DNA from 2 places in the Flavobacterium notoginsengisoli genome. Region 2 is predicted to be linked to the other one. Evidence: riboswitches for the same ligand, from Rfam matches in the RefSeq annotation. Region 2 holds a riboswitch; the other holds the start of a gene.
What was found. A riboswitch is a leader RNA that binds a small molecule or an ion and turns the genes downstream of it on or off. The one in region 2 is predicted to bind S-adenosylmethionine.
Positions count from the first base shown of each region.

Region 1 (3,425 bases), on a different contig from region 2:
AAAGTATGATCAATTCCTACTGTATTTTCTCTAAACTTAGAGAAGTAACACTCTAATTCAATTGGCTCTGTTGTTGTCTCAATAGCATTCATTTCCTTATCATTTTAAATTAACTATATTCTATTACTGTTTTTATTAAATTTTTCCTCTTTATTTGTCATCCTGACGAAGGAAGGATCACACAAGAGGCTCCACAATCAGAATCGACAATCTTGGTCGAGTTACGTGTGTGATCCTTCCTTCGTCAGGATGACAAGATTGGGTATTTTTTTATCAAATCTTTTTTTCTAAAAGCGATTTTAAAGTCGATTGTAATTCTTCTCCCTGAAGATTTTTGGCTACAATTACTCCGTTCGAATCCACTAAATAATTTCCAGGAATCGCTCTGATTCCATACAATTTTGCAACGGCGCTGTTCCAGAAAAGTAAATCTGAAACGTGCAACCAGTTCAAATGATCGTCCTGAATTCCTTTAATCCAGTTTTCTTTCTTTTTATCCAAAGAGATTCCAACAATGTTAAATCCTTTATCATGAAATTCTTTGTAAGCCGCCACGATATTTGGATTTTCTCTTCGGCAAGGACCGCACCATGAAGCCCAAAAATCAACTAAAGTGTAGCCTTTTAAGTTTTCATAAAAACGAATTGGTTTTCCATTCGGGTCATTTGCTGTAAAATCTGGCGCTTTTTTTCCAACCACTAATCCGTCTAAAACTAAAGCCAAATCTTTTAATTCTTTTACATAAGTGGTATTTTGCTGTGTTTTATCAAGAAGCGCAATGTTTTGTCTAATTTGTTCAGGCGACAATCTGTACGACCAGTTTCTGTACAACACATAAGCCGAAACAATAGATTTAGGATTATCAGTAATGAATTTACTGATTTCTATATCTTTCGATTTTTTATATGTCTCAAATAAATCCTGTGAAACTGAACCTTCAACTACAGAATTGCTGTAGTATTTCTTCGGGTTTAATTTTACATCAATTGGTCCTTTTTCAAGAAAAACATATAAAGGACTGCTTTCTGTATTAACACTTAAACCATATAATTCAGGCGTTTTTACTTTAGTTTTAAAACTAAAATTTCCGTCTTTCACTTTTACCGAATCAATTGTGGTAAACATTTTATTATGGAATTTTTGCAGATAAACATATTGAGCAACGGTATCTACAACCGTTCCTTTTAATTGTAAATTACTTTCCTGCGCCTGAGTTTGTAAAGCACCAAAAAGCAGTGCAAAACTTAAGATTATTTTTTTCATTTTATTTTGATTTTTAGTTTAAGATTGGATAAAAGTTTTCCTTAGACCTATTGAAAAAAGGCCTTTAAATGTTGTTTTAAAAAAGTATGGGAGAATTTTACTTGCGGCGCATTCGAAAGAAAGCAAGACTGTTTTCTTCGAACATTAAATTTAAAAGTTCATAAGCGGCATATAAAGTTGAGTCTGTTTTCATTTTAAAAAATAAAAGTTTTAAACTTAGATGAACTTATTCAGATTTTGAGGAAATCTTTTTCTTATCTGTCCGCCGCAGCGGAAGGATTTAGCACCTTATTCGGTAACAGGTTGCTAAGACGTCAATGGGCCTATTCCCTCGGTCTTTCTGGATAAGTATCATTCAGAACTTTTCTGTGATGCAAATATATATATTAATTCTATCAAATTAGTAGTATTTAATAATATTTTTTTCAATTTTATTTAAATTGAAAAACAAAAACATTTATAAGAACCTAAAAAACAACTATTTAATTCAAACACAAATTGTAGTTTCATTTTATTTTTATGAAAGAAATTCTTAAAAATCAGTAGTTTTATTGCACAAAAAAACTCATTCCGTTTTTGAAATGAGTTTCTAATTTTGAATCTGCTTATTTATTCTTTCTCTTTTTTGCACTTTCTGTCTGCAGTTTAACGCTGTCTTTCTGAACTCCTTTTGAAGGTGTATAGGTCGAACCGTCTTGGACACTTTCTCCTGGCCCGGTTCCTGTACCTGCTGTACTTTCAACTCCTTCTTTTTTCATATCCGTAATTTGAATACTTTTCGCTGCTGGCGACGTACCGCCAGAACTAGTACTGGTCACTTCGGTTGAATCTCCAGATACTTCTGTAGAATCATTTGTTTTTTGCACCGTATCAACAGGCACCGAATTAGTATCTATTTTATCGCTGTAACCATCATTTTTTTTACAAGAAGCAGAAAATAATCCGATCATAATTAGCAAAAAAACGACTTTCAATTTCAATAAAGCTTTCATAATAAATGTTTTAAATATTTATAAAAGCGAAGTAACTATTTTTAAAACGGCTTATTTTATAGTATTTCTAATAAATTTTATATAACAGCAATTGATTTATTATGGAATAAAATAGGACTTTACGAAAAGTATCGAACCAAAAGAATACGCTTAGGAGAAAGGAAATCTTATAGAAACCCTATTATTATTCACAGCAAAGCTCCAGTGGAGGGACATCCTTTTACAACAACTGTATATTTCGCTCCGCTGGAACTTACTAAAAACTATCTAATTTGTTTTATTAAAAACGAAGCTTTTCATTCCGTAGGAATGTTTCATTGGTAACAAAAAAAAGCCCGTAAATCGAAATTTACAGGCTTTTTTACACTAATAAATAATTTAAAAAGTAACTAATTTCACTCCCAAAGTAAACCATCTTGAAGGAAGAGGCACTGCTCCTACTTCGTAATAAGTCGCATTGAATATATTCTGCGCATCTGCAAAAATGGTAAACTTATGAATGGACTGACTTATTCTAAAATCATTTACCCAGTAAGAAGGCCCTGTAATTCTTTCGTTGAAACGGGTTGCAAACAACACAGAAAAATCTTTGTATTGGTAATCTATTGTATTGGTAATTTGATGTTTTAAAGAAGAAATAAGGTACTTCGAGTATATTTCGGTTCTAGAACTTTTAAACTCAGAATCCAAATACGTATACGCTAAAAGAATATTCAAACGAGAATCTTTAGAAAAATCAAATCTGTAAGTACCACGCAGATTGATTCCGTTTGTATTTAAATCTCCTGTGTTCTGACTCTGCCACGGTACTGTTGTCGCGTTACGCATCCAGTCGATATAATTGTCAATTTTTCTGTAGAAATAGTTCGCATTAAAACTCAATGTTTTTTTGTTGTATTTAAAACCAATTTCACTCTGAAAAGCATTTTCTGAATCTAAGTCAGCATTTCCAATGTTTCCTGTTTGTTTTAAATACAAATCTGTAAACGATGGAATTCTCTGGCTTGTTCCAATATTACCAATAATTTTAAAGGCATCTGTAATCGCATAACTTGCATCAATTCCAGGGTAAATTTGCCATTTGTAATCCGAATTATAATTCAGGTAAGTTCCAATGTTGACATCTAGTTTTTCAGTGAAACTCGTTCTGTATTCTGCATAAACACCTAC
Region 1 is NZ_JBHUOT010000004.1:323,134-326,558, reverse strand. It holds gene ACFS3A_RS11805 (aminotransferase class V-fold PLP-dependent enzyme) at 1-92, opposite strand, end outside; gene ACFS3A_RS11800 (redoxin domain-containing protein) at 274-1,263, opposite strand; SAM riboswitch class I at 1,515-1,614, opposite strand; gene ACFS3A_RS11795 (hypothetical protein) at 1,869-2,255, opposite strand; gene ACFS3A_RS11790 (TonB-dependent receptor plug domain-containing protein) at 2,634-3,425, opposite strand, start outside.
Region 1: linked by a shared signal. The riboswitch ahead of ACFS3A_RS11800 (redoxin domain-containing protein) and the one ahead of ACFS3A_RS22955 (alpha/beta fold hydrolase) in region 2 are both predicted to bind S-adenosylmethionine.

Region 2 (3,425 bases):
TTGGTAAAACATTATAACACGCTTATCAAAAACGGATTTAATATCGTTGCTGTAAACAAAAAAGCGAATACGCTTCCGATAGATTTGTACAAAGAGCTCAGAGTCAATCTTAAAAAGTATGATAAAGAATTTCTGTATGAAACCTCAGTAGATACAGGGATTCCGGTTTTACAGACTTTGAGAGATTTGTATTATTCCGGCGAAAAAATCACAAAGATTCGAGGAGTGTTCTCCGATAATTTGAGTTATGTTTTTAATAGATTTTCATCAGAAGAGGTCTCGTTTTCTTCGGTTTTAAAAGATGCAAGTCTTTTGGGACTGATGAAGTCAAATTTTAAAGAAGATTTATCAGGAAATGATACAGCACGAAAGCTTCTAATATTGGCAAGGGAAATAGGAAAAGATTTCGATTTTTCGGATATTCAGATAAAACCTTTTATTACGGAAGAACATTTGGAAAAAAATGGAGTACTTAATAAAGAGGCAATCGACAAATCTTTTAAAATTGCTAAAATTACACAAGCAGAAAATCATGTTTTGCGATATGTAGGTGAATTTGATTTAGAGAAAAACAAATTAGAAGTCAAATTGATTTCTGAACTGGCAAGTTCTCCAATCGGACAATTAAAAGGTTCTGATACCATTTTTGAAATTTACACACAATCTTATGCTGCTGTTCCAATTGTAATTCAGAGTGCGCCGCCATGTAAACAGGCAATTTCGAGAGGAATAATAACAGATATTCTAAAAGTTGCGGAAAGAATTAGAAATAAAGAGGCTGTTTGGTCTTAAATTCTCTCAAAAAAACTAAAAATATAACTGATGTTCTTTGATAAACTGATTTGTAAATGGAGTTTATAAGCCTAAAAACGGATGTTTTATGATTTTTTTAGTCAAAATTATCTTTCATTTTATTTTGTAAGATGTTTTTTAACGTTAAAAACAACTTTTTTAACGAATTTTGTAATTAAATTCCTGAATTTCATTTGTGTAATAAAAAAAATAGTTGCATATTTGTTGTACCCAAAAACTACTAGAAATCAAATGAACTTAAAAGTCAACAAAATGTTTTGTGCCATTTCGGTTAATACCGAGGCCGGGTCGCCTATTGCTTAAAATTGTAAGAAACACAATATAGTAGTAAAAGCCTCCCAAAGAACATTGGGAGGCTTTTTAATTATAAAAAAATGCAGAATTTAAATATACAATATAAATCACAGATGAATAAATCCTTACAGATGAACAAGATGTTTGCTGTCGCACTTATTTGCGTACGCGCATCGGTCTGTTGATACTAAAAGTATAAATGAGTTTAAAAACTTAAACCCTTTTGGTATCTAAAAATCCAAAAGGGTTTTTTTATTCCCGAAAGGGGCTTAACACAAATATAAAAGAGAAATAAAGATTATAAAACGCAACTTAACTAAACTTAAATATCATGAGCACATTGAACTACTTAGCAGAAAAAATTTCAAATTTGAAAAACAGAAGGACAAGAAAAAATAATCCGCCACCGCCAACAAATGAATTGGCTCACCCGAGATTCGGAATGAACGAAACGGATAAAAATGCTGAAAAAAAAGCACCCAACTCTTTATTGTTTTTGATGTATTCAAAAGAAAATGAAACGCTTTTTATCTAAACTAAAAAGTGACATAAACTAGGGTAAAACCTGCTTAATTTTACTGGGCATTTTTGTTCGGTAAATTTTTGCGTATAATAGTTTTTGCTAAAGTAAGTCTCAGAAATTTAACAAACACTTTTAGATAAAATTTGTTTGTTTAAGAAAATAGTAGTTAATTTGCACCGTTAAGTTCAAACACGTATTGAAATGTTATAAAGAAAGGACGAGGGATTAGACCCGATGAATCCTTAGCAACCCTTCGGTAAAACGAAGAAGGTGCTACATTCTACCACGCCAAACGTGGAAAGATAACAACAAGAATTTTTTTCTAGTTTACTCTAGTTTTTTCTTTCTAATATTTCCATATACAAATCAGATAATACAACAGATTTGAAATTGGAAAATATACCAAACAACCCTATTATAATTCAGGAATTCATCACAGAAAGTGGTGCGTCTTATCATTCTATACCTTTACATTTTACATTAGCAGGCCAGCCTTTGTATAATGCGCCAATTGTTTTGGTTAATCATGCCTTGACAGGAAATTCGCAAGTTACCGGCGAAAACGGTTGGTGGAATGATTTAATTGGAGAAGGAAAAACTATCGACACTTCAGTTTATACCATTTTAGCTTTTGATGTTCCTGGAAATGGAACTAATTCTTTTCTAATCGAAAATTATCTTGATTTTACAGCAAGAGATATTGCAAGAATATTTATTGAAGGAATTAAAGCTCTAAATATAGAAAAGCTTTTTGCCGTGATCGGAGGTTCAGTTGGCGGCGGGATTGCATGGGAAATCTTGGCTTTAGAACCTAATATTACAGATAATCTTATTCCGATTGCGAGCGACTGGAAATCTACAGACTGGCTTATTGCAAATTGTTTTCTTCAGGAGCAGATTCTAAATAATTCTTCAAAACCAATTGAAGATGCCAGAATTCACGCCATGTTATGTTATCGTTCGCCAGACTCATTTAAAGAGAAATTTCAGCGCACCGTTAATCAGGATCTTTTGATTTTTAATATCGAAAGTTGGCTGGCGCATCACGGAAAAAAACTACAGCAAAGATTTCAGTTGTCTTCTTATAAATTAATGAATCAGTTACTTAAAACAATTGATATTACTAGAAATAGTGAAAGTTTTGAAAACTTATTGTCAAAAACAACAGCTTCAATTCATATTGTAGGGATCAATTCAGACTTATTTTTTACGGCCAAAGAAAATGTCGAAACCTATGAAGAATTAAAGAAATTTAAAGACAATGTTTTCTATAGCGAAATTGTTTCGGTTCACGGACATGACGCTTTTTTAATCGAGTACAAACAATTAGATCATTTACTTGCCGACATTTTTAAGGCAGAAACAATAAAGAAATAAAATGAAAGTATTAAAATTTGGAGGTAAATCGTTAGCAAACGGAGAAGGACTTAACAAAGTTGTTTCAATCATTTCTGATAAAGTAAGTCAAGGTGAAAAGATTGCCGTTGTAGTTTCTGCACGCGGAAATGCTACTGACGAATTAGAATTTATCTTAAGTATTGCTGCTAAAAATGGCAGTTACAAAGAATTATTAGAGAATTTCAAAAAATATCAAATATCAGATTATCCGCAGGTTGATTTGTCTGAAGAATTTAATGTCTTAGACAAACTTTTTGAAGGAGTAAGTTTAATTGGTGATTACAGCAAAAAAATCAAAGATCAGATTTTGTCAAAAGGAGAATTGCTTTCGGCTAAATTATTGACGGCTATTTTATTAGAAAAAGGAATTCCTGCCAATTTTGTCGATACAAGAGAA
Region 2 is NZ_JBHUOT010000012.1:204,218-207,642, reverse strand. It holds gene ACFS3A_RS22965 (aspartate kinase) at 1-792, shown strand, start outside; gene ACFS3A_RS22960 (hypothetical protein) at 1,439-1,642, shown strand; SAM riboswitch class I at 1,832-1,939, shown strand; gene ACFS3A_RS22955 (alpha/beta fold hydrolase) at 2,015-3,007, shown strand; gene thrA (bifunctional aspartate kinase/homoserine dehydrogenase I) at 3,009-3,425, shown strand, end outside.